2 linked regions of the Sandaracinus amylolyticus genome follow. The protein of the gene in region 1 interacts with the protein of each later gene in a pairwise test. Links are inferred from orthologs where the notes say so. Each region holds a gene or a part of one and is shown in the gene's direction. Other genes may lie near its edges.

What was found.
Region 2: the proteins of groL (region 1) and DB32_RS10420 interact in binary tests that used the Escherichia coli proteins (3 or more experiments, as listed by UniProt). The link is inferred for Sandaracinus amylolyticus from one-to-one orthologs.

What each region holds. Positions count from the first base shown.
Region 1 is NZ_CP011125.1:3,859,233-3,874,820, reverse strand. The notes cover bases 859-3,724. They hold groL (chaperonin GroEL), read left to right. Parts: upstream 859-1,407; coding sequence 1,408-3,042; downstream 3,043-3,724. Other genes in these bases: DB32_RS16515 (coiled-coil domain-containing protein), read right to left, coding at 3,155-3,724; groES (co-chaperone GroES), read left to right, coding at 1,079-1,366. In the rest of the region: DB32_RS16535 (hypothetical protein), read right to left, coding at 1-165; DB32_RS16530 (hypothetical protein), read right to left, coding at 165-773; more of DB32_RS16515, read right to left, coding at 3,725-6,103; DB32_RS16510 (DUF4175 family protein), read left to right, coding at 6,199-9,168; DB32_RS49545 (peptidase MA family metallohydrolase), read left to right, coding at 9,165-10,745; DB32_RS49540 (AAA family ATPase), read left to right, coding at 10,771-11,808; DB32_RS16495 (DUF58 domain-containing protein), read left to right, coding at 11,808-12,713; DB32_RS16490 (vWA domain-containing protein), read left to right, coding at 12,713-14,794; DB32_RS16485 (hypothetical protein), read right to left, coding at 14,810-15,588.
Region 2 is NZ_CP011125.1:2,473,052-2,488,615, reverse strand. What follows is about bases 6,525-9,366. They hold DB32_RS10420 (nucleotide exchange factor GrpE), read left to right. Parts: upstream 6,525-7,583; coding sequence 7,584-8,150; downstream 8,151-9,366. Other genes in these bases: dnaK (molecular chaperone DnaK), read left to right, coding at 8,206-9,366; hrcA (heat-inducible transcriptional repressor HrcA), read left to right, coding at 6,525-7,461. Outside these bases: DB32_RS10445 (serine/threonine-protein kinase), read left to right, coding at 34-1,788; DB32_RS10440 (hypothetical protein), read right to left, coding at 1,819-2,244; DB32_RS10435 (AlkZ-related protein), read right to left, coding at 2,441-3,109; DB32_RS10430 (tetratricopeptide repeat protein), read right to left, coding at 3,160-5,565; DB32_RS49920 (hypothetical protein), read right to left, coding at 5,745-5,870; more of hrcA, read left to right, coding at 6,334-6,524; more of dnaK, read left to right, coding at 9,367-10,011; DB32_RS10410 (TraB/GumN family protein), read left to right, coding at 10,016-11,059; DB32_RS10405 (DNA-binding transcriptional response regulator), read right to left, coding at 11,060-11,497; DB32_RS10400 (TerC family protein), read right to left, coding at 11,570-12,442; DB32_RS10395 (hypothetical protein), read right to left, coding at 12,478-12,768; transcriptional activator NhaR, read left to right, coding at 12,964-13,866; DB32_RS10385 (serine/threonine protein kinase), read right to left, coding at 13,871-15,490; DB32_RS10380 (hypothetical protein), read left to right, coding at 15,549-15,564. UniProt on the Escherichia coli protein: Participates actively in the response to hyperosmotic and heat shock by preventing the aggregation of stress-denatured proteins, in association with DnaK and GrpE. It is the nucleotide exchange factor for DnaK and may function as a thermosensor.

The sequences.
Region 1 (15,588 bases):
CGCGCCGCTCTCGTCGGGCACGACGAACAGGACCTCGCCGCGTCGCATCGCGTCGTCGCCGCCGAGCGAGCGCGCCGTCTCTTCGTCACAGACGAAGTCCTCGACGTCGACCTCGAGCTCGACGTCGTAGAGCGTCGCGAGCCTGTGCTGGATACGCGTCAGCATCAGTGCAGCGTCGATCCACCCGAGCCCCCGCCGTGGCCGCGCGTCGGGTACACGCCCTCGCGCGTCAGCCGCGCCGCGAGCCTGGGCGAGCCGGTGCGACGCCAGCGGTCGTAGAGCTTCACGATGTCCTGCGGCGTGCGCAGCGTCGTCGTCTCGCGGACCTCCTCGAGCAGCTCCGCGAACGTCGCGAACCGCCGCGAGAGATCGCGATAGACGTCGATCCGCACGGCCTCGTTCGCGCTCTGCACCGCGAGCACGCCGGCGCTCTCGTACGCACCGCCGCCCATCGTGTGCACGTAGCCGGCGCTCAGCCCGCGCCCCTCGATGTGATCGCGGAAGAGCCCGGCGAGACAGAGCGCGTCGTCGCCCAGCGCGCGGTACAGCCGGAGCCGCTCGATGCCCTGCGCTTCGCGCGCGTCCTTCAGCTGCAGCGCGAGCGGGCGGAGCCCTGGCGCACGGCGCCGCCCGAGCCCCATCGCCGCGAGCAGCTCGACGAGGTAGGCGCGGGTCTCCTCGGGCGCGTCGATCCGGTGGCGACCCAGCGCATCGTCCAGCCGCTCACGAAACCAGAACCGCAGGTCGGCGAACGTCTCGATCACGGTGCTCACCTCCGAGGCTTCTGCCGAGAAAATCTACGGCACGGAGGCGGCGGCGCGAAGAATTCCCCAAGTGTTCCGGTGGTTTCCGGAATGTCTCCGGCGCGTCGTCGGCAGCCGCGCGCCGCGAGTGCCAACGCGCCGCCACGAACCGGCGCAACCGCACGGAATCATTGGCGTCCGCAGCGTCGCGAGAAAATCGCGAGGGGCCATCTTGACCGTTGCAGGGCCCAGGTTAGGTTCCCGGCCCGCTGTCAGCACTCGCCGGGTGCGAGTGCTAACGAAGTGCAAATCGGACCCCCAAGGAGGGCTCAGACATGGCGATTCGTCCCCTGCACGACCGCGTGCTCATCCAGCGCGTGAAGGAAGAGGAGAAGACCAAGGGCGGGATCATCATCCCCGACACGGCGAAGGAAAAGCCGGTCGAGGGCAAGGTGATCGCCGTCGGCAGCGGCAAGATCCTCGAGGACGGCTCGGTCCGGAAGCTCGAGGTCAAGCCCGGCGATCGCGTCCTCTTCGGCAAGTACAGCGGCCAGGAGATCAAGGTCGACGGCCAGGAGATGGTGATCCTCCGCGAAGACGACATCGTCGGCATCGTGGAGTGATCTCGAAAGACTGACTTCAGCGGAAGACGGAGACGAAGAACATGGCAGCCAAGGAAATTCTCTACGATACGACCGCGCGCGACCGCATTCTCGCCGGCGTCAACACGCTCGCGAACGCGGTGAAGGTCACGCTGGGCCCCAAGGGCCGCAACGTCGTCATCGAGAAGAGCTTCGGCGCTCCGACGGTCACGAAGGACGGCGTGACGGTCGCGAAGGAGATCGAGCTCGCGGACAAGTTCGAGAACATGGGCGCGCAGATGGTGCGCGAGGTCGCCAGCAAGACGTCGGACGTCGCGGGTGACGGCACCACGACGGCGACCGTGCTCGCGCAGGCGGTCTACCGCGAGGGCTCGAAGATGGTGGCCGCGGGCCACAACCCGATGGAGCTCAAGCGCGGCATCGACGCGGCCGTCGCGGCGATCACCGAGGAGCTGAAGAAGCTCTCGAAGCCGACGAAGGACCCGAAGGAGATCGCGCAGGTCGGCACGATCTCGGCGAACGGCGACGAGACGATCGGCAAGATCCTCGCCGAGGCGATGGAGAAGGTCGGCAAGGAAGGCGTCATCACGGTCGAGGAGGCGAAGGGCCTCGAGACCACGCTCGACGTCGTCGAGGGCATGCAGTTCGACCGCGGCTACCTGTCGCCCTACTTCGTGACGGATCCGGAGCGCATGGAGGCGATCCTCGAGGACGCCTACATCCTGATCTCCGAGAAGAAGATCTCGAACATGAAGGACCTCCTCCCGGTCCTCGAGGCGATCGCGCGTCAGCAGAAGCCGCTCCTCATCCTCTCGGAGGACGTCGAGGGCGAGGCGCTCGCGACGCTCGTCGTGAACAAGCTCCGCGGCACGCTACACGTCGCGGCGGTGAAGGCGCCGGGCTTCGGCGATCGCCGCAAGGAGATGCTGAAGGACATCGCCATCCTGACGGGTGGTGAGGTCGTCAGCGAGGAGCTCGGGATCAAGCTCGAGAACGTGACCCTGAACGATCTCGGCCGCGCGAAGCGCGTCCGGATCGACAAGGAGAACACGACGATCGTCGACGGCGTGGGCGCGAAGGACGCGATCAAGGGCCGCATCGAGACGATCAAGAAGCAGATCGAGGACACGACGAGCGACTACGATCGCGAGAAGCTCCAGGAGCGCCTCGCGAAGCTCGTCGGCGGCGTCGCGGTCATCAAGGTCGGCGCGGCGACCGAGGTCGAGATGAAGGAGAAGAAGGCGCGCGTCGAGGACGCGCTCCACGCGACCCGCGCGGCCGTCGAGGAGGGCATCGTCCCCGGCGGTGGCGTGGCGCTCCTTCGCGCGCAGTCGGCGCTCGACGGCCTCAAGCTCAGCGACGAGCAGGCGGTCGGCGTGCGCATCGTGCGCCGCGCGATCGAGGAGCCCCTGCGCCAGATCTCGGCGAACGCGGGCGTCGAGGGCTCGATCGTCGTCGACAAGGTCAAGAACGGCAAGGGCGGCTTCGGCTACAACGCCGCGCGCGACTCGTACGAGGACCTGATCTCGGCCGGCGTCATCGACCCGACGAAGGTCGTCCGCACCGCGCTGCAGAACGCGTCGTCGGTCGCGAGCCTCATGCTCACGACCGAGGCGCTCATCGCCGAGCTCCCGAAGGAGGAGAAGGCGGCGGCGGGCGGCGGTCACGCGCACGGCCCCGGCGGCATGGATTTCTGATCCACCGCTGACGCGCTGAACGAAGAAGGCCGCGCTCTCCTCGGAGGGCGCGGCCTTCGTCTTTCCGGGGCGGGAGTCGAGAGGGGAGGCGCGCAGCCTCCCCCGGGCCAGCTCAGTAACGGCGGAGGAGACGCAGCATCGACGCGATGCGATCGGCGGCCTCGGCGCGCTGATCGTTCGCGATCTCGCCGAGGAGCGTCTCGAGGCTCGCGCGCGCCTGGGCGAACGCGTCGCGCATCGAGCGCTGCTCGCGCTCCGACTGCGTGATGCGGCCCTCGAGGACCATCAGCTGCGCGTCTCGATCACCGAGCGTCTGGTGCAGGCGGCGCAGATCGGCGTCGCGCTCGGCGGAGCCGCCGTTCTGCTCGGCGTGTCGGCGCGCCTGGCGCTCTTGCTCGAGCTCGCGCTCGAAGCGCACCGCGCGCTCTTCCGCCATCAGCACGCGCTGCACGAGCTCGCGCTCGTCGCCGGGCGCCTCGCCGGACTTCATGCGCTCGAGCGCGCGCAGGCGATCGTCGCGATCCTGGAGCTGCGCGGTGAGCGAGCGGAGCATGAGCTCGCGATCTTCGGCCTCGCGCTGCAGGTCGCGCAGCTGCTCGCGAAGGCGCGCGTCGCTCGCGGGCGCGGCCGCCGCGACGGCGCCGGTGTCGAGCCCGCTGGCGATCGACGAGAGGATCTGGCGCGCCTCTGCGAGCGCGCGGCGCGTCTCTTCGTGCTCGCGGGCGAGGCGCTCTCTCGCGCGCTCGGAGTCGGCGATGCGCGCGTCACGCGCCTCGAGCTCGCGCCGTTCTTCGTCGGCGCGCACCTCTGCCACGGCGCGCGCGGACGCGAGCTGGTCGCGCAGCTCCGCGACCGCGCCGTCGAGCTCGCGGATGCGGCGCTCGAGACCGTCGCGTCGTGCCGATGCGCTCGCGAGCTCGCTCTGCACGCGACCGACCAGCGCGTCGCGCGTCGACAGGCGCACCGCGAGATCCGCAGCACGCGTCGCTTCTGCATCTGCGCGCGATGCGGCTTCCTGCGCGCGCTGCGTCCATACGCCGACCGACGCGCCGAGCACCTCGACGCGCTGGCGGAGGTCGTGGAGCTCGGGGCTCTCGATCGGCGCGGCGACCGGCGCCGGCGTCGCGGCGAGACGCGCCTGGGCGTCGCGCACCGCGGCTTCGGCATCCGCGAGGCGCCACACGATCCCGTCGCGCTCGCCGCGCAGCACCGCGAGCTCTCGCGAGTGCGCGTCGGCCGCGGCGCGTGCCGTCGCGAGCTCACGACCGCGGGCCTCGGTGTCCGCGAGCGCGCGCGTCGCTTCGTCGGCGAGCTGTCCGAGCCGTGCCTCGAGCTCGGCGCGCTGCGTGGTCGCGTCGTTGCGCGCGGCGCGCGCCTCGTCCTCCGCCTTCGCGAGCTCGCGCGCGAGCCGACGCTGCTCGCCCTGGGCCTCGACCGCGTGCTCGCGCGCCTTCAGCAGCGCGCCGTACAGACGCCCTTCCCGCTGCGACGCCTCGGCCTCGAGCTCGCGCAGTCGATCCAGCGCGCCCGGCTCGATCGCGATCGGCGAGGACGGCGGCGCGCCCTGCGCGCGCACGATCGCGAGCTCGACCTGCTCTCGCGCGTTCTCGAGATCGCGCTCCAGCTCGCGCGTGCGCAGCCGCGCCGACGCGACGTCGTCCTGCGAGAGCGCGAGCCGCGCCTCGGCGAGCCGCCGCAGCTCCTCGGTCTCCGCGAGGCGCGACGACAGGCCGCGCATCGTGCCCTGCGCGAACGCGATGTCGCGCGACGCCTGCTCGCGCTCCGTCTCTCGAGCGCGACGGCACTGCTCGAGCTCGGCGCGCACCTGATCGAGCCGGTAGCCCGCTTCCACGACCGCCGCCTCGGCGTCGACCGCGCGACGCCGCGCCGCCTCGAGCGCCGCGCGCAGCTCCGCATCGTCGCGACCGCCGCCACCGCCCGGCGGCGTCGGGCCCGTCGCTCCGCGCTGCGCGCGCGCCTCGACCAGCTCCTCGACGAGATCGCGCACCAGCACGCCGCGCCGCTCGACCTCGCCGCGCAGATCGGTCAGCTCGCGCGCCCGCTCCGCGAGCGACGCTTCGACGCGCGCGTAGTCCTCGTCGACCGTCTCGACCTTCGCGAGCGCTGCGATCTCGCCCTTCGCGGCCTCGAGCTCCTGGGTCAGCGCGTCGGCGCGCGCGCGCGCCTCGTCGAGCTTCTGCGCGCCCCGCGAGATCTCGCGCTGCGCCTGATCGAGACGACGCTCGGCGTGCTCACCGCGCGCACGCAGCGCCTCGACCTCGCGCTCCAGCTCGCTCGCGCGCTCACCCGCGCGACCGACGTCCTCCTGGCGATCGCGCAGCTGCGCCTCGAGCTGCGCCAGGCGCGCCTGCAGCTGCAGGTCCTCGCGCGGCGCACGCTCCGCCTCGCGCGGACGCTCGACGACGGCGCGCTCGCGGCTCGCGCTCGAGGGCACCTGCACGATCGAATAGGGATCGAGCACGACCTCGCGCGCCGCGCACAGCGCGATGTGACGCGCTGCTTCCTCGCCGCTCCCGCCGAGCAGCGACCCGTCGAACGTCACCTCGAGCTCGCGCGACTGCGGCGCGTAGTCGACGACCGACCAACCCGCGAAGGGCGCCTGCCCGAGCATCCGCACCCACTCGAACCGGCGCGACAGCAGATCGTAGAGCGCGCCGTAGTCGATCCCGTCCTCGCGCTCTTCCGCGCCGACGACGAGCACACCGCGCGGCGTGAGCCACTCCGCCATCTCGCCGATGCGCTCCGGCGCGGGAAGCCCGGCCCAGAGCAGGTCGGGGACCAGCACGAGGTCCCACGACCGCGCGTCCTGCGCCGACGGCCAGGGCCGAGGCAGGATGCGACCGCCGCGACGGGTCCCGCGGGTACGGGTCCGCGGTGAGACGACCTCGACCGAGCGCGCCACGCTCGAAAGACGCTCGGGGACTGCGCTCGCGGCGTCGCCGACGAAGAGCACGCGACGTCGCGCGGCGAGCTCCTCGACGTAGACCGCGAGGGCGAGATCGGCGTGCTCGCGCGCGCTCTCCGGGATGATCCTGGGCATGTGGGGGGCCGCACTATATCAGCCTCGTCGAGCGTCGGAGCGCTTCCGTCGCGCGCGCGGGTCCCGGTCGGGAGAGCGGGTGCTAGATTCCCGGCGTGCCTCCGTCCCAGGCCGCGACGGCGGCCTCTCGCTACCTCGCCCGCCTCCGCGCGCGCGCCACGCTCCTGCTCGCCGCGCGCGCCGTCGCTGCGGCGCTCGGGACGGCGACGGCGGTGCTGGCGATCGGGGCGTGGATCGCGGGGCCGCTCGCCGCGTCCGCGATCGTGATCCTGGTGTGGTCGTGCGCGATCGTCGGCGCGGCGGTCGCTGGCGGGCTCGCGATCGCACCGGCGCGCGCCCTCGCGGGGAGCGGCGCGGCGCGGCTCGTCGCCTCGATGCGGCCCGAGCTGGTCTCGCCGCTGCGCACGGCGTTCGAGCTGAGCGCGGCGCCGGTCGCGGCCGGCGCGTCGAGCGAGCTCGTCGCCGCGCACGCCCAGCGTCTGGGCGCCGAGATCGCGCGGGTGCCCGCCGATCGTGTGGTGCCCGCCGGGCGCTGGCTGCGACATCCGACGGTGATCGGCGGCGCCGTCGCGCTCGGGATCGCGGCGGGCGTCGTGCTCGGTGTCGATCGCGCGGCGGCGGGCGCGTGGGCGCTCGTGCATCCGGGCGAGCAGGACGCGGAAGGAACGCGCGTCGCGGCCGCGCTCGAGGCGGTGCAGGCGCGCCTCGTGTTCCCGGGGTACCTCGGGCGCGGCGCGACGGTGATCGCCGATCCTTCGCGCCTCGAGCTCCCGCTCGGCACCAGCGTCGAGCTCTCGGGGCGCGCCCGCTTCGACGCCACCGCGGCGACGCTCGACGCGGCGGGCACCGAGGTCGCGATGGAGCGCGACGGCGAGCGCTGGGTCGCGCGATTCCTCGTGCGCACCGATGGCCCGCTGAGCATTCGCCTGCGCGCCGACGACGGTCGCTGGGCGCGCGACGCGACGGTGCGCTCGATCCACGTGCTCCCCGACGAGACGCCGCGCGTCTCGATGCTCTCGCCCGCCGAGGACGCGATCGTCGAGGGCACCGAGACGCTCACCGTGCTCTTCGAAGCGCACGACGACGTCGGCGTCGCCGCCGTGGATCTCGTGGTGAAGGGCGCCGACGGTCGCGAGCAGCGACGCCGCATCGCGACGCCCGAGGCGGGTCGCACCGAGCTCACCGGCGACGATCAGCTCGCGCTCGGCGATCTCGGCGCGTCACCGGGCGATCGCGTCGAGGTGTGGATCGAAGCGAGCGACGGCGACGACGTCAGTGGACCGCACGTCGGGCGCTCGGAGACGCGCACGCTCACGCTCGCGTCCGAGGCGACGCGGCGCGACGAGTCCCTCGGTGCGCTCCAGGAGCTCGTCGATCTCGCGGTGAGCACGCTCGCCGATCGCCTCGAGCTACCGGTGACCGACCAGGAGGCACAAGCGCGCGCTCGCTTCGACTCGCTGCGCGGCGTCACCGAGCGTCTGCTCTTCTCGCTCGACGGATTCGCGTCGCGCGCGCGCTCCGGCGAGACGCGCCGCACCGACGCGGCGCTCTACGGCGAGGCGAGCACGCGCATCCGGCGCTTGCTGTTCGAAGAGATGCGCGCGCACGTCCCGAACGTCGGCGCGCTCGCGTTGCGGCAGCGCATCGACGCGCGCTCGGTCACCGAGCTCGAGGACGACGTGCTGCTCCTCGCCGATCTGCTGACGCGCGCGCGCATCGAGGACGCGGCGGCGATCGCCCGCGAGCTCGAGTCGCTGCGCCGCGAGATCGCCTCGCTGCTCCGCGAGCTCCAGCGCGCCGACACGCCCGAGGCGCGCGCCGCGCTGCTCGCCGCGATCGCGCGCGCCCAGCAGCGGCTCGAGGATCTGCGCGCCCGCATGTCGCGTCTCGGCACCGCGGTGCCGCAAGAGTTCGCGAACGCGCAGGAGGCCGAGGCGCGCGAGACCCAGCAGGCGCTCGAGCAGCTGCGCGAGTCGGTCGAGCGCGGCGACCTCGACGCCGCGAGCCAGGCCCTCACGCGCCTCGAGCAAGAGATCGACGCGCTCGCGCGCGCGCTCGGCGCGAGCGAGGAGAGCTTCGGCGAGGAGCGCTTCGGCCCGCGCGATCAAGCGCTCGCCGACGCGCTCGATCGCCTCCACGGGCTCGAGGGCGAGCAGCGCGAGCTCGCGCGCCGCACCACCGACGTGCGGGGATCCGCGGCGCGCCGCGCCCTCGAAGCCGCGGGCGCGCGCGGCGAAGAAGCAGCACGCCGTCTCGCGGGACGCGCGCGCGAAGTGCGCGAGGCGCTCTCGCCGATCGATCGCGAGCGCCTCACCTCGCTCGAGCGCGACTCGTTCGACGCCATCCAGCAGCGCATCCGCGACGCCGAGGACGCGCTCTCGACCGGCGATCTCGGCGAGGCCAGCCGCATGGTCGCGAGCGCCGAGGAGCAGCTCGGCGATCTCTCGCGCGACCTCGCGCTCGACGCGATGATGTTCCCCGGCCACGAGGGCCAGACCTCGCGCGCCGCGCATGCTGCGCAGCAAGCCGAGCGACGCCTCTCGGAGCTGCGCGCGTCGCTCGACGAGGCGCTGCCCGACCTCGGCGATCACCTCGGCGACGGCGAGCGCGGACAGCTCTCGGGCGACGCGCCGCGACAGCGCACCGCGCGCGGCGCGGCGGGCGATCTCGCCGAGGCGTTCGAAGCGGGCCCCGACGGTCAGCCGCTCTCGCCTGATGCCGCCGAGCAGCTCGGCGAGATCGCGCGCCTCATGGAGGAAGGCGCGCGCGGGCTCGATCGCGGCGATCCCGCGACCGCGTCGCGCGCCCAGGAAGAAGCGGCGCGGCGCCTCACCGAGCTGCGCGAGCAGATCGAGCAGGACATGCAGCGCTCGAGCGGCGGCGGTGGAGGCGGCGACGACGGCAGCGCGGCCCCCGATTTCCGGCGCCGCGTGCAGATCCACGATCCGAATCAGTTCGAGGGGCCCATGGATCTCCGCAGGCGGCTGCTGGATGCCATGGGCGAGTCGCCGCCCCAGGGATACGAGGACTCGGTGCAGCGCTACTACGAAGGGCTCCTGCGATGAAGCTGCGCGCGCTCGCGATCGCGTTCTCGCTGTCGGTGCTCGCGCCCTCGCTGGCGCACGCGCTCCCGCCGGGCGCCGATGGTGCGCGCCTGCGCGACGCGGCGATCGCGATCGACGAGGTGCGCATCGAGGAGGCCGAGCCGATCCTCGCGTCGCTCGCGACGACCTATCCCGACGATCCCGACGTGCGCTGGGAGCGCGCGATGCTGCGCTTCGTGCGCGGCGACTACGCGGGCGCGGCGCGCGACGGCGCGGCCTCGGTGGTGCGCGCGACGCACCTGCGCTCGGCCGAGGAGCGCGTCGAGATCTACCGGCTCATGTGGGCGACGCGCGAGGTCACGCGCCGCCAGGTCGAGCAGCGCTCGGAGGACGGTCGCTACGTCGTGCGCTTCGCGCCGGGCCCCGATCGGGTGCTCGCCGAGTACGCGATCGAGACGATGCGCGCCGCCGACGAGGCGATGCAGCGCGAGCTCGGCGTGCGTGTGCCCGGCCCGATCCGCGTCGAGATCTACCCGACCGCCGCGACGCTCTCGGAGGTGTCGAGCCTCTCCGTCGAGGAGATCGAGCGCACCGGCACCATCGCGCTCTGCAAGTGGGATCGCCTGATGATCACCAGCCCGCGCGCGCTGGTGCGCGGCTATCCGTGGGCCGACACGCTGGGCCACGAATTCGTGCACATGGTGCTCTCGCGCGCGTCGCGCGATCGCGCGCCGGTGTGGATGCAGGAGGGCGTCGCGCGCTTCCTCGAGCGCACGTGGCGCGGTGGTGAGCCCGCGGTGCGGCTCGATCCCGCCAGCGACTTCCTGTTGCGCCGCGCGGTGCAGGAGAACCAGCTGCTCTCGTTCGATCGGCTGCATCCGTCGATCGCGATGCTCCCGAGCGCCGAGGACGCCGCGCTCGCGTTCGCGCAGGTCTCGACGTTCGTCGAGCGATTCCGTCGCGTGCACGGGCGCGATGGATTGCGACGCGTCGTGCAGCTCGTCGCCGACGGGACCGACGCGCGCGCCGCGTTCGCCGAGGTCGCGGACACCAGCTGGGACGAGCTCGAGCGCGCGTGGCGCGCCGAGCTGCGCGAGCGCCCGGAAGCGCAAGGGCCGGCGCCCGCGCTCGCGCGACCGGTGTTCCGCCACGGCGAGGCTGAGCTCGACGACACGCAGGAGGTGCGCGTCGAGACCGCGCGCCGTCACCTGCGCATCGGCGATCTCCTGTGGTCGCGCCAGCGCCCGCTCGCCGCGTCGCACGAGTACGACCGCGCGTGGCAGAACGCCGAGGGCGATCCGATCGTCGGCAGCCGCCTCGCGCGCGCTTCGCTCGCGGGCGGCGCGCCCGACCGCGCGATCGCCGTGCTCACGCCGCTCACCGAGCGCTGGCCCGATCACGAGCCGCTCTGGGCGGTGCTCGGCTCGGCGCACCTCGCGCGCGGCGAGCACGAGCAAGCGCGCGCCGCGAGCCTCGAGGCTCTGCGCCTCAACCCGTTCGATCCCCAGCCGCACTGCGATCTCGCGCAGGTCGCGACCAGCGAGAGCGAGCGGACGCGCGAGAACGGAATGTGCCGCGACCTGCAGGGGTCGCGGTAACCAGCTAGACACGCCAGTGGTGGAGATCGACGTGGACGGGACCAGCCCCGCTGAGAGCGCAGCCGCGCAGCGCCCCGAGGTGACCGATGTCGAGCGCGTGGAGCGCCTCGCCGATGCGCGACGTCGCCTCGTCGCCGAGGTGAAGAAGCGCATCGTCGGCCAGGACGACGTCATCGAGCTGATGCTGATCTCGCTCTTCGCGCGCGGGCACGGGCTCTTCGTCGGCGTGCCGGGGCTCGCGAAGACGCTGCTCATCTCGACGCTCGCCGAGGTGCTCTCGCTGCGCTCGAGCCGCATCCAGTTCACGCCGGATCTGATGCCGACCGACATCACCGGCACCGACGTGCTCGAGGAAGACCCCGCGAGCGGCGAGCGACGCTTCCGCTTCGTGCCGGGCCCGGTGTTCACGAACGTCCTGCTCGCCGACGAGATCAACCGCACGCCGCCGAAGACCCAGGCCGCGCTGCTCCAGGCCATGGCCGAGGGGCGCGTCACCGCGGGCGGCAAGACCTACCCGCTCGAGCTGCCGTACCTCGTGTTCGCGACGCAGAACCCGATCGAGCAGGAGGGCACGTACCCGCTGCCCGAGGCGCAGCTCGATCGCTTCCTCTTCCAGATCGACGTCGGCTATCCGAGCGCCGACGAAGAGATGGAGATCGTGCGCCGCACCACCGCGCCGATCGGCGAGCCGCCGACCGCCGTGCTCACGCAGGCGGAGATCCTCGACCTCCAGGCGCTCGTTCCGCGCGTGCCGGTCGCGCCGCACGTCATCGAGCACGCCGTGAAGCTCGTGCGGCTCTCGCGCCCCGAGGAGAGCGGCGCGCCCGACTTCGTGAAGAGCTACGTCGCCTTCGGCGCCGGTCCGCGCGCCTCGCAGGCGCTGGTGATCGGCGCGAAGGCGCGCGCGGTGCTCGACGGGCGCTTCGCCGCCGAGGTCGAAGACGTGCGCGCGCTCGCGACACCCGTGCTGCGCCACCGCATCGTCCCGAGCTTCCGCGCCGAGGCCGAGGGCGTGCGCGCCGCGGATCTCGTGCAGCGCCTGCTCGAGGCGACGCGCGCCTGATGTCCGGCGAGCGACAGGTGCTCGATCCCGCGATCCGCGCGCGGATCGCGAACCTCTCGCTCAAGGCGCGCCGCGCGGTCGAGGGCGTGCTCTCGGGCGTGCATCGCTCGCCGCACCGCGGCGCGAGCGTGGTGTTCGTCGAGCACCGCGAGTACCGCCCCGGCGACGATCTCCGCCTCCTCGACTGGCGCGCCTACGCGCGCAGCGATCGCCACACGATCAAGCGCTTCGAGCAGGAGACCCAGCTCCGCGCGACGCTCGTGCTCGACAGCTCCGCCTCGATGGACTTCCGGGGCGCGACGGACGAAGGCCCGAGCAAGTCCGAGCAGGCCGCGACGCTCCTCGCCGCGCTCGGGCTCGTGCTGGTGCGTCAGGGCGACGCCGCGGGCGTGGTGCGCTTCGCGCGCGACGTCATCGCGAGCCTGCCCGCGCGCTCGCGCCCCGCGCACCTCGAGCTGGTCCTCGGCGAGCTCGCGACCCCGGTCGAGAAGGAAGCGAGCACCGATCTGCAAGCCGCGCTCACCGCCGCGGCGGAGCGCGCGGGACGTCGCGGCGTGGTCGCCATCGCCAGCGATCTGCTCGACTTCGGCGACCACGCGCTCACGCCGATCGATCAGCTGGTGCACCGCGGGCACGAGGTCTGGGTGTTCCAGGTCATGCACCCCGAGGAGCTCGAGCTCCCGTTCGACGGCCCCACGCGCTTCCACGGGCTCGAGGGCGAGGTCCCGCTCGACGTCGATCCGACCGCGCTGCGCGAGGGGTATCTCCGCGAGCTGCAGGCGTTCCTCGACACGTGCCGCGCGCGCTGCACCGCCGCCGGCGCGCGTTATCGCCTCGTGCGCACCGACGAGCCCGTCGAGCGCGTGCTCGCCGAGGTGCTCGCCGCGCCGGGGAGACGTCGCTGATGGGCTTCGCCGCGCCCTGGGCGCTGCTCGGGCTGCTCGCGGTCGCCGTGCCGATCGTCGCGCACCTCTTGCGTCGGCGCGACGTGCCGGTGCGTGCGCTGCCGACCATCGCGCTGCTGCGCAAGGCCGACGTCGCGAGCCGGCGCCGCGTGCGGGTCGTCGATCATCTGCTGCTCGCGTCGCGCATCGCGCTCGTCGCGCTCGCGGCGCTCGCGCTCGCCGCGCCGTTCGCCAGCGCGACGCTCGCGTGGGGCGACGGGCGCCAGGCGAGCGTCGCGATCGTGATCGACGACTCGATGTCGATGTCGCGCACGGCGGGCAGGGCCACGCTCGTCGATGCCGCGGTCGATCGCGCGCGCGAGGTGATCGGCGCGCTGCCGGCGGAGTCCGAGGTCGTGCTCGTCCTCGCGGGCGACGCGCCGCGCCTGCTCGCGCCGCGGACCGACGATCTCGCCCTCGCCCGCTCGCGCCTCGACGGCGTGCGCGCCGGCGGCGCGCGCGGGACCGACCTCGCGGGCGCCGTCGAGCTCGCCACGCGTCAGCTCGCGGGCGCGCGCCATCCGCTGCGGCGCGTGCTCGTGCTCTCCGATCACGCGCAGCACGCGAGCGAAGGCGAGCCGATCGCCGCGCGCGACGTGACCATCGAGAACGAGCGCATCGGGCCCGACGAAGGCGCCCCGAACCTCGCGCTCGTCTCCGCGCTCGCGACGCCCGATCCCACCACGCCCGGGCAGCTCGCGATCGCCGTCGAGGTGCGCTCGTTCGGAGGCGTCCCCGCGGAGCGCGTGCCGCTCGTGGTCCGTCGCGGCGCGAGCGAGCTGGCGCGCGGCGACGTCGCGCTCACCGAGCGAGGCGGACGCACCACGCTGCACGTCGACGCGCCCACCGGCAGCGATCCCACCGCCGAGGTCGCGCTGGTGCCGAGCGAGCCCGACGCGCTGCCGCTGGACGATCGCCGCGGCGTGCTGCTTCGTCCGGCGTCCGCTCCGCGCGTGCTGATGGTCGACGGAGATCCCCAGATGCTCGGCCGGCGTCGCCTCGGCGGAGGCGGCGAGGAGGTGCGCTTCCTCGCGCAGGCGCTCTCGCTCGCGCCGCGCGCCGAAGGTGGGTTCGTGCAGCGCGCGGTCGACCCCGACACGTTCCTCGGGACGAGCCTCGACGACGTCGACGTCGTGGTGCTCGCGAACGTCGAGCTGCGCGGCGGAGGCGCGCTCGCGACGAAGATCACGGAGCACGTCGCGCGCGGCGGCGGGCTGCTCGTCGCGGCGGGCGATCGGGTGCAGCCCGGGGCGTGGGCGCGCCTCGAGTCGGTGCTCCCGGCGCGCGTCGTCGCGGCGACGACCGGCGAGGTCGTCGGGATGAGGCGCGGGGAGGCACCGAGCGCGCTCCTACCCGCCGGTGCGACAGGCCTCGAGGCGGTGCGCGCGACGCAGCGGCTCGCGATGGAGCCCCACGCGGGCGCCGAGGTGCTGCTCGCGTGGCCCGACGGAACGCCGGCGCTGGTGCTCGACCCGGCGCGCCGCGTCGCGATCCTCGGCACCACGCTCGACGACGCGTGGAGCGATCTCCCGTATCGCCCCGGGTTCCTGCCGCTCGCGGTGCGCCTGGTGCGCGCGCTCGCGCCGCCGGGGAGCATGCCCGACGTCCCGTTCGCGCCGGGTCACGCGCCCGAGCTGCGCGCCCCGCCCGGCGCGACCGAGCTGGTGCTGATCGCGCCGAGCGGACGTCTGATCGAGCACGACGAGGCGGAGCTCGCGCGGCCGATCGATCTGAACGCGATCGACGAGGCCGGGGCCTGGCGCGTGCAGGTCTCGACCGACGAGCGCACGCGCGAGGAAGCGCCGCGCTCCGCGTTCGTCATCGCGCCGCCCGACGCCGAGAGCGACCTGACGCCGCGCGCGCTCGCGAGCGACGACGAAGAAGGCGCGCGCGAGGACGGCGTCGCGCGGAGCACGACCCGCACGGTGGTGCGTCGCTCGATGGCGCCCTGGCTCTTCGCGCTGGTCGGGCTGATGGCGATCGCAGAGGGCACGCTGCGCGTCGCGCGGGCGCGCCGCGAGCGCGGCACGCCCGCCGCCTGACGTCGCGCGCGGCGATCACGTCGCCGGGGTCTCACCTCCACCGTTCGTCGGGGCGCCGTCTCGCGGCGGCGGGGTCTCGCTCTGCGGTGCGCGCGTCGGCGTGCTGCGGTACAGGTCGACGGCGCCCACGGCCTTGATGAACCGGTGCACGGTCGCGGGGTCACGCTCGTCGACGTCGGCGAGCAGCGAGCGCATGTACTGGCCGACGGCGCGGCCGAACTCCGCGAGCGCAGCCTGGAGCCCGTTGGGGCTCGCGAGCTCGCGCGTGCCGCGGCCGACGCCGATCGCTTCCGCGAGCTCGCGCGTCCCGAGCTTCGCGCCCTCGAGGACCTCGGCGCCGACGACCGCGGTGAGCTCGTCTTCGAGCGACTCGGCGTCGATGCGATCGAGGCGGCGCTTCGCCTCCGACCACGCTTCGTCCGCCTCGAGGAGCGTGAACGCGAGCCCGTCGGTGAACAGCGTCTGGAGCAGCTTGGCCGCGCGGGCGCCGCGATCGCCGACGCGGACGCGGCTCATCCCGCCGAGCGTGTCGTGCAGCGCGCCCCAGTCGTTCTGGAAGGCGAGCTTGATCGGCCGGAGCTTCTCGGGCGCCAGGCGGTCCCGCTCCGACTTCACCCGCTGCACCAGCTCCGCCGCGAGGACGACCTCGCGGCAGTAGCGCGTCTGGACCGGCGTCGCGTCGTCCGGCAGCGCCTTGTGGATGCGGCGCGCGAGCGGCATCGTGCTCTCGGCGGTGACACGGATGTTCGAGGCATAGGAGCGGAGGTCGATCTCGATCGGGCTCGGCACGGGCG
Region 2 (15,564 bases), 1.4 Mb from region 1 along the record:
CGAGCGCGCGGCGCGCGGACGACGGAGGAGCACGTGGCGGGCAGGTTGATCGGTGGACGCTACGAGATCGTTCGCAAGATCGCGGAAGGCGGCATGGGCGCCGTCTACGAGGCGCAGCACCACCTCACGAAGCAGACCGTCGCCCTCAAGATCCTCTTCCCGCACATCGGTCGCGACGAGAACGCACGGCAGCGCTTCCTCCGGGAGGTGAGCGCGCCCGCGCAGATCGGCCACGACGGCATCGTCGAGGTGCACGACGCGGGGTTCGACACGCAGGACGGCTCGCTCTTCGTCGCGATGGAGCTGCTGCGCGGCGAGACGATGCGCGATCGCCTCGCACGCGGCGGGCTCACGCGCGATCAGGTGCTCGACCTCTTCGAGGCGATGCTCGATCCCCTCGCCGCCGCGCACGCGCGCGGGATCGTGCACCGCGACCTCAAGCCCGAGAACGTCTTCCTCCACCGCGAGCGCGACGGGCGCGAGGTGCTCAAGCTCCTCGACTTCGGCATCGCGCGCGACCTCGACGAGAAGTCCCAGTCGGTCACGCAGACCGGCATGGCGATGGGCACGCCGCACTACATGGCGCCCGAGCAGGCGATGAGCGCCCGCAGCGTCAGCTTCCCCGCGGACGTGTGGGCCGTCGGCGCGATGCTCTACGAGGCGCTCTCCGGGAGCCCTCCGTTCGGCGGCGAGACCGCGAGCGCGATCGTCGTGCACGCGGTGAGCAAGCCGCACGAGCCGCTCGCGCACGCCGCGCCCGCGACGCCGCACGCGATCGCGGCGCTCGTCGATCGCTGCCTCGCGAAGGAAGCCGACAAGCGACCGAAGGACGCGCGCGAGCTGCTCGGCGAGCTGCGCGTCGCGCGCGGCAAGAGCGCGGGCATCGCGACCGGCCCGGTCGCCCCCTCGCAGGTGATGCTCCCGGTCGCTCCGCCGCAGAGCTACGGCACGCCCTCGCAGCAGAGCTACGGCGCGACGCCCGCCCCGCAGGTCACGCCGCAGCCCTCGTACGGCGCGCACGTGCCCTCGGCGCCGCATCCGAGCGCGGCTTCGTTCGGCGGCGTGCCGACCCCCGCGCACGTGACGCCTCCGCCCGCCGTCTCGCCAGTGCCGCGCAGCGGGTCGGGCTCGGGGCGCCTCCTCGTGATCGGCGGGCTCGTGATCGGCCTGGGCCTGCTCGCGGTCGCCGGGGTGGTCGCAGTCGGCGCGTACGCGGCGTTCTCGGGCAACGGCGCGGCCTCGCAGGGCACAGGCACGCTGCGCGTCATGACGACGATCCCGGGTCAGCTCGTGATCGACGGCGCGCCGCAGGGCCCGGTGCTCATCGGCGGCCAGGACGTCGTGCTCGCCGCGGGATCGCACGTCGTGGAGGTGCAGATCGCGGGCGCGACGATGGCCTCGCAGCGCGTCGACGTGAGCGCCGGGCAGGTGCAGCAGATCGAGCTCGTGCGCGGCGTGGTCGCGGGCTCGAGCGGCAGCGCCGGAGGCGCGGGTGTCCACGGCGGCACCCTCGGCCCGGGCGATCAGACGCTGAGCACCGGCGAGTACATGGACTTCTACGAGATGTCGTTCAGCGCCGGGCAGCACGTGCACGTCGAGCTCGCGTCGCCGAGCTTCGACACGTACTTGATCCTGCGCTTCCCGTCGGGTCGCCAGCGCGACAACGACGACGCGACGGGCACGAACTCGATGCTCGATCAGACGCTCGACGAGACCGGCGTGTATCGCGTGATCGTGACGAGCTTCAGCGCCGGCGAGACCGGCCCGTACACGCTCACGATCCGCTGACGCGCGGCCTCGTTCGTCGCGCGCGCGCGCTCAGACGGGCAGCTTCTTCAGCAGCTCGCGCGCCTGATCGGTGCCCGCGGCGAAGAACGCGGCGACCGGCGCGGCGACGTAGCAGAAGATGATGTCGAACATCTGCGTGTGGTACTCGAGCCAGCTCCAGCCCTCGGGCGCGCCGACGATCACCTTCGCGAAGAGCACCGCCGCGAGCGTCGACGCCGCCGCGATCCCGCCCGCGACCATCGAGCGCCCACCGCCGAGCTTCATCGAGCCCACGCCCGACGCCGCGCCGATCAGGAACGCGACGTACGAGTACTCGCCGACGAAGCGCCCGATGATGCCGTAGAGCAGCCCGACCGCGAATGCGCCCGCGACCGCACCGATCGCCGCCTTCGGAAGGCTCACGTTGCCCTCGCCCGCATCCGCCGTCGTGAAGCCGCCCATGTTCAGGTTCGCCATGACTCCCTCTCTCCTCGTGGAGCGCCGCGCGTCGGCGCGTCGCTGCGTCCCCTCGGTGCAACGAACGTCGCACCGCCGAGGCCGCGCGCTCCATCGCGCAACCACTTGGAATCATGAATGAATTAGCGAACCGATGCGGCGCGGAAACCGCACCGTACGCGCGCAACTCTTGCGCGAACGCGCAGCGTCGGCGTGCTCACCCGCGCACGGTCGCGAGGATCTTCGCGTGGTGCTTCGCGAACGCCGAGCCGTGCGGCAGGAACGCCGCGATGGTGCGCGATGCTTCCATCGGATCCATCGCGCCCGCCTCGTCCCACAGATCCTCGAACAGCGTGCGCGTCGCGCCGATCGCGAGCGAAGGGAACGCGCCTTCGTCGATCTCGCCGAACCCGACGATCAGCGCGCGCGCGAAGAGCTCGCGCAGCGCGCGCTGGTACGCGCTCTCGAACGCGCGAGCGGTGAGCCCGGACGCGGCGCGCAGCTGCTTCGCGCCGAGCGGCGAGTCCGACTCGAGCGCGGCGAGCACGTCGAGCGCGTCGGGCTCGAGCCCTTCGCGGATGCGCCCGGTCGCGCGCAGCTCGCAGAGCATCGCGGTGAAGAGCGCGCGCGAGAAGAACGTCGCGCGGTTGCGGAACCACTTCGAGTACACGACGCGCCGCGAGCGGGCGAGACGCTCGCGCAGGCGCCACATCCCGACCACGCGCTCGTCGCCGCTCTCGTCCCAGTCCCAGCGCATCCGCTCGCCCGGATAGAAGCGATGCCACAGCGAGGGCGGCTCGGAGCGGTTCTCGATCGGATAGACGAGCAGCACACCCGCGCGATCGATCGCCGCGATCGCCGAGGCCAGCGTCGGCGCGCGAGCCATTCATCGACCTACGTAGGCGCGCTCGAAGGCGGTCGAAGCCCCGCCGGTCCCTACTGCGCGGGGCACGTCGCGACGCGCTCGCGCAGCGCGCTCGCGATCCCACCCTCGGGCGCAGCGCGCAGGTAGCGACGAGCGAGCCCGCAGCGCTCTGCGTTCATCTCTCCGACGAGCGCGAGCCGTCCGTACGCCTCGACGCTCGGCGACGGGGCTTCCATCGCGCGTCGATACCGCGCGCTTCCGTCGCGTCGCTGCTGATCCTCGATCGCGCCCATCAGCACCAGCGCGTCGGCGTTCGTCCCGTCGAGATCGAGCGCGCGACGTCCGTAGACGCTCGCGCGCGGGAGCGTCTCGTCCATGAAGGCGAGCCACGCCTCGGCGGTGAGCAGCCGCGCCTCCTCGGCGCGCGTCATCGGCGCCTCGGTCGCGCCCTCGCGGATCTGCTCCGCGAGCTGCTCGACCATCGTCTCGCGTCGCGCACGCGCGAGGGCCAGCGCGCGCCACAGGAACACGTCGCGCCGTTCGGTCGCGCCCGACTCCGGCAGCGCGTCCTGGAACGCCTCGATCGCCTCGAACCAGCGCTCGGCCTGCATGTAGAGGCGCCCCTGCGCGTACGCGAGCGCGAGATCGCGACGCGACGTGCGGCGCGCGCGGCGAAGCGCGGAGAGCCCCTCGGCGCCGGCCATCGTGTCGACGAGCCAGCGCGCGCGCAGCTGCTCGATCTCGAGGCTCGTCACGTTCGCGGCGTCGATGCGCGCGATCGTCGCGCCCGCGGCCTCGAGGTCGCGCTGCTGGAGCTGGATCGAGAGCAGCGCCCGCAGCACCTCGGGCTGCGCGGGCTCGACCTCGATCGACGTCTCGTACGCACGCCGCGCCTCGTCGAGCTGACCGAGCTCCATCGCGGCACGACCACGCTCGGCCTGGAGCGCGGGATCGCGCGGCGCGACCTCGGTCGCGATCCGGAGCGCGTCGAGCGCGGGCTGCCACTCGCTCGACGCGAGGTGCACGCGCGCCTTCGCCGCGAGCAGGAGCGGCTCGCGCGGATGCGCCTCGAGCGCGCGCTGCGCGATCGCGAGACCGCGCGCGCGATCGCCGGCGCCCGTGTGCGCGCTCGCCGCGGTCGCCGCGATCCGCGGGTGCGTCGCGCGCTGCTCGAGCAGCGGATCGACGAGCGCGATCGCCTCCTGCGCCGCGCCGGTGCCCACCAGCATCGATGCGAGCCCGAGGTTCGCTGCGATCCGCTCGGCCGGTGCGCGAGCCGCTTCCTCGTAGAGCGCACGCGCCGGCGCCACCTGTCCGCGCGCGTCCGCGATCCGCGCGCGCAGCAGCGACGTCCGCGGGCCCGCGGGCGCACCGCTCAGCGCGCTCTCCGCCTGATCGATCCGCGCCGACGCGAGGTGCAGCTCGGCCGCGAGCTGCGCGCGGCGTCCTGCATCCGTCGAGATCCCCGGCGAGAGCGCGTCCGCGATCGCCTGCGCCTCGGTGCGCCGACCGAGCGCGAGCCACGCCTCCGCGAGCTGCACTCGGAAGAGCTCGTCGCCCGGCGGCGGCGCGCCCGCGGCCGCTTCGATCGAGCGCGTTGCGGTCTCCGTGTCGCCCGCGTCGATCGCCGACAGCCCGGTGAGCAGCTGTGCCCACGCGCGCTCGGCGGGCGTCGCGCTCGCGTCCTCCGCGATCGGCGCGACCTCGCTGCCCAGCTGATCGCGCTGCTCGCCCGCGTCCCAGCGCACCCGCGCGCGCGCGAGCCGCAGCGGGATCGCATCCCCCTCGATCGCGATCGGCGCGCCGCTGCGCGCCGACACCAGCCCGAGCAGCGCGCGCACCCGCGGCGCGTCCTGGCGATCCATCTCCTGCGACGACGCCTGCGCCGCCGCGAGCGCCTGCTGCACGTTGCCGATCGCCAGCGCGACCAGCGCCCGTGCGTACCCCGCCTCGGCGGCGCGCGGCCCACGCGCGACGAGCGCCGACGCGTGCTGCGCCGCCGCGTTCGCGTCGCCCTGCGCGAGCGCGAGGTAGGTCTGCGCGATCCGGTGATCGGACGCGCCGTCCGCAGCAGGATCGTGCGACGCGAGGAGCTGCTCCGCGGGCGCGCGATGGCCCGTGATGCCCGCGAGCTCGGCCGTCGCGTGGACGCGCGCCGCGAGCGCGACGTCGCCGGCGCCGGTCTCCCCGTCGAGCGCCGCGAGCGCGTCCTCGATCGCGTCCGCGCGCCCGGTGCGCTCCACCTCGAGCCGCGCCTGATCGATCTCGCGCCGATGCAGCAGGTACACCGCGAGCGCGATGAGCGCGAGCGCGCTGACCGTGCTCACCACCGCGATCGAGACGCGTCGCACGCGGCGGCGGCGGATCTCTTCCTTCGTCTCGGGGACCGCGGTGATCTTCGGGATCGACCGCTTCGCTTCCTCGACCGAGAAGAAGTCGGAGCGCTCGCGCTTCTCGCTGTCGCCCTGCTGCGCCAACGGGGCGATGATGCGTCAACCGCTCACACGCTTCCAGAGAAAGGCGAGCGCCTTAAAAGGCGAGAGGGTGGTGGGCTGCCAGACCCGCCACCCTCTCAGCTCATCGGGGAGGGGCCGTCAGTCCGACAGAACCTCCAGCGAGAGCGCGAACACGATCTTCGAGAAACACTGCGTACTATTCACTGGCCTTCTCCCTCCCCGGCAAATGCCGGCGCCTCCGGGCTGCGGCAGCGAATGGCCGCGCTCGCGTCGAGGCGTTCCATGGCGGGGGGGCGCTCGGGCAGGTTCGTCGATGCGCCGATCATCGCGGCTCCTCCGAGCACGGCCCGGAAGAGTCGAGACGAGGCGAGCGCATCCTGCGCTCGAGCCGCGAGCACCCCCTCGTACGTCACGGCAGGAACCCCCGGGAGCCTTTCGGCGCCCGTTTGCCGAAACCGTGAAGTTTCGTCGGGATTTCGCACCATTGCGGGGCTGTGGTGGCCCATCCGCCGTGCTCTGTGGGGTGTCCGCTCCGGAGAATCCGGATCGAACACGGAGGAGGATAGCGGCCTCGCTCGGTGTCAACAAGGCTTCGGCACGCCGCGCCTGCACGAAGGCGCAGGCGGTCACCGGAAAATGGAGTGTTTTCGCGCAAGGCGTTCCGCGCGATCCCGCTGCGATCCGAATTCGGTGCTCGGCCGGCACACGGTCCGTCGATCGACGAGCGCTGCCATCTCGCTTGACACCAGCGCGGCGTACTTCTAGCAATTCCACGGTCGTCAAAAGACGATGCCGTCCGCGCCCTTCCAACCGACCGTGGTCCCGCTGCGAAGGCCCGAGCTGAGCTATCGGGCCCGTCGGATCCTCTACGCGGTCGTGTCCGAGTACATCGCGACCGGAGAGCCCGTCGGCTCGCGTCGGCTCTCGAAGCGCTACGGAATCAACCTCTCGCCCGCGACGATCCGCAACGAGCTCGCGGATCTCGAGGAAGCGGGCTGCCTCGCCCAGCCGCACCACAGCGCGGGCCGCGTCCCGACCGAGGTGGGCTTCCGCGTGTTCATCGACGCGCTCTCGCAGATGCGCGAGGTCGCGGCCGAGGATCGTGCGGCGATCCTCGCGCGCATGCGGCAGCTGCGCCCCGGTGTGGACGACGTGCTGCGCGAGGCGGGACGGCTGCTCGCGTCGCTCACGGGCGCCGCAGCGCTCGTGTCGCGGCCGCGCACCGAGGTCGAGCAGGTCACGCAGATCCGCTTCATGCCGCTCTCGGAGAAGCAGGTGCTGGCGGTGATCGTGACGCGCTCGGGCACGATCCAGAACCGCATCGTCGAGGTCCCGGAGCTGCCCGACTCCGGTGACATGGAGCGGATCCACAACCTGCTCTCGTCGCTGCTGACCGAGCGCACGCTGCGCGAGGTGCGCGAGGAGCTCGCGCGCGCGATGGCCGACGAGCGCGGCGCGTACGATCGTCTCGGGCGGCGCGCCAAGCAGATGCTCGACGCCGCGACGGCGGGCCCGGCGCGCGAAGAGGACGTGATCATCGAAGGGCAAGGCGTGCTCTTCGACCGCCCGGAGTTCGCGGACGCCGAGAAGATCCGCGGCTTCCTGCGCGCGTTCGAGGAGAAGGAGAAGCTCCTCGACCTGCTCGATCGCACCCTCGCGGCGGGCGGCGTGCAGGTGCTGCTCGGGTCCGAGGCGAACATCGTCGACGTGCCGGACGTCGGCGTGATCTCCGCGAACTACCGCGCGGGCGGGGTGCGCGCGGGGAGCCTCGGGATCATCGGCCCGACGCGCATGGACTACGCGAAGCTGATGCCGCTCGTGAGCTTCGCCGCGCAGATCACGACCGACGTGCTGAACGGCGACTCGCTGCGCGACGACGACGACGAGCCCCCGCTCGGCGAAGCATCCGGCGCCTGAAACGGTGAGCACCCTCCGCGCTCTCGAACATGAGGGTGCTTGAGGTGCGGAGGATGGCTGCTTACAGTCGGGGGCCCCATGCCACTCGATCTCGAGCGATCGAGTCGAAGGAGCGCCAGGACGTGAGCGGAGAAGAACGGGACGACACCACGGCCACGCTGATCGACGCCGAGGACGCGCCGAGCGGGACCGAGACGCTGACCGACGCCGATTCCGGCTCGGGCGCCGTCGTGAACGCGCTGCGCGAAGAGCGCGATCGCCTGAAGGAGCAGCTGCTCCGCACCGCCGCGGACTACGACAACTTCCGCAAGCGCACGAAGAAGGAGCTCGAGGACGCGGAGCGCCGCGGGCGCGAGGACGCGGTGCGCGAGATGCTGCCGGTCTTCGACAACCTCGAGCGCGCGGTGCAGGCAGCGGGCGCGGCGAGCGACGTCGCGGCGATCGTCGACGGGATCAAGATGGTCCTCAAGCTCTTCGAGGATCAGTCGCAGCGCATCGGCATCACGCGCGTGCCCACGGTGGGTCAGCGCTTCGACCCGTCGGTGCACGACGCCATCCAGCAGACCGAGACCGACGAGCATCCGCCGGGCACGGTCATCGCGGAGGTGGTCGCCGGGTACAAGCTCGGGGAGCGCTTGGTGCGTCCCGCGATGGTCGTGGTCGCGCGCAAGCCGACCGCGAGCGCCTGATTCGCACGCGCTCGCGCGCGTCACTTGTGTACGATTGGGCTCTCGTTCCGGCGTCATGAGCAAGGTCATCGGCATCGATCTCGGCACGACGAACTCGTGCGTCGCGATCGTCGAGAACGGCGAGCCGATCGTGATCCCGAACGCCGAGGGCTCGCGCACCACGCCGTCCGTCGTCGCGTTCACGCGCGACGGCGAGCGGCGGGTGGGCAGCGTCGCGCGGCGTCAGGCGGTCACGAACCCGGAGAACACCGTGTTCGCGGTGAAGCGCCTGATGGGCCGCCGCTTCGAGAGCTCCGAGGCGAAGCGGCACGCGCAGTCGGTGCCCTATCGCGTCGTGCAGGCGATGAACGGCGACGCGTGGGTCGCGATCGGCGAGCGCGAGATGTCGCCGCCCGAAGTCTCCGCGATGGTGCTCGCGAAGATGAAGGAGACCGCCGAGGCGTACCTCGGCACGAAGGTCGACGGCGCGGTGGTCACGGTGCCCGCGTACTTCGACGACGCGCAGCGCCAGGCGACGCGCGACGCGGGCAAGATCGCGGGCCTCGAGATCAAGCGGATCATCAACGAGCCGACCGCGGCGGCGCTCGCGTACGGGCTCGAGAAGAAGAAGAACGGGCGCATCGCGGTCTACGACCTCGGCGGCGGCACGTTCGACATCTCGATCCTCGAGATCGCCGAGGGCGTGTTCAAGGTGCTCTCGACCAACGGCGACACGCACCTCGGTGGCGAGGACTTCGATCGCGTGCTCGTCGATCACCTCGCGGGCACGTTCGCGAAGGAGAACCGCGGGATCGATCTGCGGAAGGATCGCGTCGCGCTCCAGCGCCTCAAGGAGCAGGCGGAGAAGGCGAAGCACGAGCTCTCCACCGCGCTCGAGACCGAGATCAACCTGCCGTTCATCGCGGCGGACGCGACGGGGCCCAAGCACCTCGTGAGCGCGCTGCGGCGGAGCGAGCTGGAGATCCTGATCGGTGATCTCGTCGAGGGCACGCTCGGGCCCTGCGCGAAGGCGCTCAAGGACGCGGGGATCACGACGAAGGACATCGACGAGGTGATCCTCGTCGGCGGCATGACGCGCATGCCGCTCGTGCAGCGCAAGGTGAGCGAGTTCTTCGGGCGCCCGCCGCACAAGGGCGTGAACCCCGACGAGGTCGTCGCCGTGGGCGCGGCGATCCAGGCCGCGTCGATGGAAGGTCAGATGGAGGAGGTGCTCCTCCTCGACGTCACGCCGCTCTCGCTCGGTGTGGAGGTCGGCGGCGGGATCTTCCACACGCTGATCTCGCGCAACACGACGATCCCGTGCAGCGCGTCGGAGATCTTCACGACGAGCGTCGACAACCAGCCGTTCGTGCCGATCCACGTGCTCCAGGGCGAGCGCCAGATGGCCGCCGACAACAAGTCGCTCGCGAAGTTCGAGCTCGCGCCGATCCCGCCCGCGCCGCGCGGCGTGCCGGAGATCGAGGTGCGCTTCGAGATCGACGCGGACGGTATCGTGCACGTCGGGGCGAAGGACATCCGCAGCGGACGCGAGCAGAAGGTGCGCGTCGTCGCGTCGAGCGGTCTGACGAAGGAACAGATCGAAGGGCTCGTCGGCGACGCGGAGAAGCACAAGCAGAGCGACGCGAAGCGCAAGGAGCTCGCGGAGCTGAAGAACAGCGCGGCCGCGCTGCTCTACACGAGCGAGAAGGCGGTCGTGGAGTGCGCCGAGCTCGTGCCGCCGAGCGTGATCGACGTCGTGAAGAAGGACATCGCGACGCTGAAGGCGACGCTCGAAGAGGGCGACGCGATCGCGATCCGCGAGGCGCTGCAGTCGCTCGAGCTCAGCGCGTACAAGATCGCCGAGTCGATGTACGGAGGCTGAGGCCTTGCGGCATGCGTGCGTGATCGGGATCGTCGTCGCGCTGTGCGCGGCGTGCGGAGGCAGCGCTCCACGACGCGTCGAGAGCGCGGACGTGTCGCGGCAGGAGACGCTCGAGGAGTCGCGGCTCGCGGAGCGCCAGCGCGAGGCGTGGACGCCGCCGGTGTTGCTCTGGGAGGTCGGCGACGAGGCCGAGGCGAGCTACGTGCACGCGGCGTTGCCGTTCGGGACGACGATGCGACACGCGCTGCCGGAGCCGCACGACGGCGCGCTCGATCTCTCGCGCGCGATCGTGACGACGTTCGATCCGCGCGAGGCCGTGGCGCTCGATCACGTGCCCGAGAGCGCGCTGATGGGACGTCGTGATCGGCTCGATCGCATGCTCGGCGCGGAGGCGTGGGCCGCGCTGCGCGCGCAGCTCGGTCCGGCGATCCCCGACGAGTCGCTGCGGCGCATTCCGCCGATGATCCTCGTCGAGCACCTCGTGCGGGTGCGGATGGCGGAGGTCGAGGCGGAGGCCGACGGGCGCAACCCGGTGCCGCATGCGATCTCGACGTCGAGCGTGATCGGCGACGTGCTCGCGTGGGCGCGCATGCAGGGCGCGCCGATCGTGTCGCTCGACACGCACGAGCAGGCGGCGGAGCGGCTCGCTGCGATCCCGCGCGACGTGTCGCTCGAGGGGCTGCACGATGCGCTGACGAACGTCGATGCGTGGCGTGCGCGGTGGAGCGCGCTGCGGAGCGCGTACACGTCGGCCGACGATCGCGCGCTCGCGAGCGCGTGCGAGGCGTCGCTCGGAGAAGGTGCGCTCGCCGAAGCGCGGCGCGCGGAGCGCGCGGCGCGCATCGAGGCATGGGCGACGACGATCGCCGCGCAGCTCGGACAAGGGCGCGCGTTCGTCGCGCTGCCTGCGTGCGACGTGGTCGGTGACGACGGTGCGCTCGCGCGCATCGCGTCGACGGGGACGCGCGTGCGTCGCCTCGGTGCCGCGCCGGGCAGCGCGCCCCCGCGCGACCTCGGGCGATCGCGCGAAGCGGGCGTGCTGCCCTGATCATTCGGCGGCGCGTGCGCGGCGCGCGGACCGCCGCGTGAGGCGCGACGCGCGCAGCACGAGCGCATCGTCGATCGCGCCGACCAGCTCGTCGACCCCGACGGGACGGCGGAGGATCACGTCGTAGGCGCGGCGCGCGACCGGGCCGAGCGCGGCGGGGGATCGGGCGATCGCGACGAACGCCGGGGACTCGTCGCCGTGCGCGGCGCGCACGCGATCGGCGAGCGCGAGCCCTTCGACGTCGACGCCGGCGTGCGCGATGACGATCGCGTCGGGGCGGCGCGAGAGCGCGGCTGCGAGCGCGGCGCTCGCCGCGGTGAAGCCGAGCACTCGCAGGCCGATCTCCTCGAGCACGCGGCGGATCTCGCGCAGGCTCGCGCTGTCGTCGTCGACGAGGACGACGAGCTCCGCGACGTCGTGGTGGTCGTTGTTCATCATGGGGTTCTCCAGGCGCGAAAAAAGAAACGCGCGCCGCGACGAGCGCGACGCGCGCGAGGGGTCGATGCGGAATCAGGCGCGACGAGCGCGGCCGACCACGAAAGGCAGCGCGAGCATCGTCGTCACGATCGCGAGCGACACGAGCGGCGGGATCGACACGACGTCGACGAGCGCCATCTTCGCGCCGACGAACACGAGCACCGCGGAGAGGCCGAGCTTGAGGTGGTGCAGCTTCTCGACCGCGCCCGCGAGCAGGAAGTAGAGGTTCCGCAGGCCGAGGATCGCGAAGACGTTCGACGTGAAGACGATGAAGGGATCGCGGCTCACCGCGACCACGGCGGGGATCGAGTCGAGCGCGAACACCACGTCGGTGAGCTCGACCAGAACGAGCGCGACCAGCAGCGGCGTCGCGACGCGACGACCGTTCTCGATCACGAAGAAGCGCCCGCCGTGCAGCGACGTCGTCGACGGGATCCAGCGACGCACGAAGCGGAACAGTCGTCCGTTCTCGAGCGCCGCTTCTTCGTCGTCCTCGCCGCGATACCAGCCGCGCAGCAGCTTGAGCCCGGTGACGACGAGCACGCCGCCGAACACGTAGATCAGCCAGTGGAAGCGCGAGAGCAGCTCGAGCCCGGCCGCGATCATCGCGCCGCGCATCACGAGCGCGCCGAGGATGCCCCAGAAGAGCACGCGATGTTGGTGCTCGGGGCCGATCCGCAGCGCCCCGAACACCACGAGGAAAACGAAGAGGTTGTCGACCGAGAGCGATTTCTCGATGACGTACGCGGTCGCGAAGTCGAGCGCGGGGCCCGCGCCGAGCGTGGCCCACACCAGGAGATCGAAGCCGATCGCGAGACCGACCCAGATGGCGCTCCAGCGCGCGGCCTCGCGCATCGAGACGGTGCGCGTCGATCGGTGGAGCACGCCGAGATCGAGCGCGAGCATCGCGACGACGAACGCGAAGAACGCGAGCCAGGCGATCAGTGGTAGCGACCGTTCGGACAACGCAGGGCCTCCTTGGAGCGATCGCGACGGGGCGCGCGCGGATGGACGCCGACGCGGCTCTCCGCCTTCGCGACGAGCGCCCAGCCCACGAGGAACGCGAAGATCGCGAGGGCGCGCGCGGGCTGATCGCGCGACATCGTCGTGAGCGCAGCCGCCGAGCCGACCGCCAGGAAATGACCGAGCGCAGCGCCGACCGCCGCGCGCTTCACGCGCGGTGCGCGCCCGTCGAAGCCCCGCGCACGACGGGGCTCACGAGCTCGCGTCATCCCGACCGCGCGGGGCTCCCACCCGTGCCGCGCACGCACCCGTCCGGCGACGGTGCGTGGATTGCTTCATCCACGACGTCCATCACGCCCTCCGCCACGAGCAGACCTGCTGTTCCTAGCGGCTCGCGCTCCTATTGGCGAAGAGATAAATAGAGCACCGTCCATCGTGAAACTCGATGGCACCGGAGACGCGTGATGAAGTGGCTGAATTACCATCATCTGCTCTATTTCTGGACCATCGCGCGCGAAGGGAGCGTGTCCGCGGCCAGCCGCAAGCTGCGGCTCGCGCAGCCGACGCTCAGCGGACAGCTCAAGGCGCTCGAGGACGCGCTCGAGGTGCAGCTCTTCCATCGCCGCGGCGGCAAGCTCGTGCTGACCGACACCGGCGCGCACGTCATGCGCTACGCGGACGAGATCTTCTCGCTCGGCAGCGAGCTGCAGGACTCGCTCGAAGGTCTGCCCACGCGGCGCCACCCGCGGCTCGTCGTCGGAGCGGCGGACGAGGTGCCGAAGCTGATCGTGCAGCGGCTCCTGCAGCCCGCGCTGGAGCTCGCGAGCGAGCTGCGGCTCGTCTGCTACGAGGATCGCCAGGATCGGCTGCTCGCGGATCTCGCGGTGCACACGATCGATGCGGTGATCGCCGAGGCGCCGGTCGAGTCGGGCTCGCCGATCCGCGCGTACAGCCACTTGCTCGGTGAGTGCGGCGTCACGTTCTTCGCCGCGCCCGCGACCGCACGACGGCTGCGTCGCCGCTTCCCGCAGTCGCTCGAGGGCGAGCCGCTGCTCGTGCCGATCGAGAGCACGTTCATGCGGCGCGCGATCGAGCGATGGCTCGAGGAGCGCTCCATCCGCGCGCGCATCCGCGGTGAGTTCCAGGACTACGCGCTGCTCGGCGCCTTCGGCCGCGCCGGCGTCGGCGTGTTCGCCGCGCCGTCGGTCATCGAGGACGAGATCCGCGAGCAGTACGGCGTGCAGCGCGTCGGCGAGCTCGAGGACGTGCGCCAGCGCTTCTACGTGATCACCGTCGATCGCCGGATCAAACACCCGGCGGTGCTGGCGATCACGGAGCGCGCGCGCGACGAGCTGTTCGCGCGATGAGCGCTCAGTCGAACTGGTAGAAGCGCGGTCGCGGGCGCGCGGTGGCGCGCTCGCGCAGGCGCACCACGACGCGCTGGTCGAGCTCGGGCACGATCGAGAGCTCGCTAGGTTGGTGGCCGAGGCGCTCGACGACGACGTCGACCGGCTCGGCGCCGCGCGGCAGCTCGATCGTCAGCGGCGTCGTGCCTCGGACGCGTCGGCCGATCCGGACCTGCGCGCGGGACGGCGTGCTCTCGATGTGGATCGACACGGTCGCGCTCAGCGGCTCGGGCGCCGGCTCCGAGGGCGGCGGCGGAGGCGCGATCTCCTGCGGCGGCGAAGGACGCACGGGCTCGGCGGGCGCGCGCTCGGCGATCGGAGGCGCGGTCGTCGGGGTGCCCGCGTTCGCGCGTGGCAGCAGCGCGAAGCCGAACGCGCCGAGGAGCACGAGCCCCACGAGCGATCCCGCGAGCGCCCAGCCGCGCAGCGAGCGCTCGTAGAGCCGCACCGGACGCTGCGGCGACGTCGCGCGGTCGCCGTCGAGCACGACCTGCACGTCGATGTCGCCCGAGCGCGGCGCTCCATCGGTCGAGACGAGCCCGGAGAGCTCGGTCATCGTCATCGCGTCGAGCTCTTCCGACGGACTGTTGCGCGCGGCGCAGCGCATCAGCTCCTCGGTCTCCGCGAAGCGGTGCGGGAGCACGCGGCGCGTGAGCTCGACCAGGCGCTCGTGCGCGCGCTGTCGCGGATCGAGCTGCGGCATCAGCTCGCGCAGCGCGTCGCGCATGGCCTCCGCGCTCGGGAAGCGCTCCTCGCGATCACGCGCGAGCGCCTTCATGCAGATCTCGTCGAGCGCGTCGGGGATGAGCACGTCGTCGTCCGCGACCTGGCTCGGCAGCGGGATCGGATCGTGGAGCACCGCCTTGAGGACCTGCGCCTCGGACTCGCGCGCGAAGAGACGCTTGCCGGTCAGCAGCTCGTGGAGCATCGCGCCCGCGGCGAACACGTCGGCGCGGCGATCGAGCTTCTCGCCCGCGAACTGCTCGGGCGACATGTACGCGAACTTGCCCTTCGTCATCCCGGTCTTCGTGTGCGCCGAGCGGTCCTCGAAGCACGCGATGCCGAAGTCGAGGAGCTTCACCTCGCCGTCGAAGGTGATGAAGAGGTTCTGCGGAGAGACGTCGCGGTGGACGACGTGCAGTGGCTTGCCCGACTCGTCGCAGACCTCGTGCGCGGCGTGCAGGCCGGCGCACATCTCGGAGATGATCAGCGTCGCGAGCGCGGGATCGAGGCGCTCGTTGCGACCGAGCAGCTCGCGACGGATCCCCGAGAGGCTCTCGCCGCGCAGGTACTCCATCACGAGATAGAAGTCGCGCGAGTCGCGCGAGAACTCCTGCACGCTCACGATGTTCGGGTGGCGCAGGCGCGACATCAGGCGCGCTTCGTCGAGCAACGTCGTGCGCAGCTCGGGCTCGTGCGCGAGGTGCGGCAGCATGCGCTTGATGACGACCGCGCGCTCGAAGCCCGCGACGCCGCCGCGCTTCGCGAGATAGATCTCCGCCATCCCGCCGGCCGCGAGCCTCGCGAGGACGCGGTACGGCCCGATGCGCGCAGGAATCGACTCGTCGAGCGCTGCCACCCCCATGACCGTTGTAGATAGGAAGGACGTTGGGAGCGCCAAGGTCCGCGTCTACATGCGGCACGTGCGAACGAGCGGGG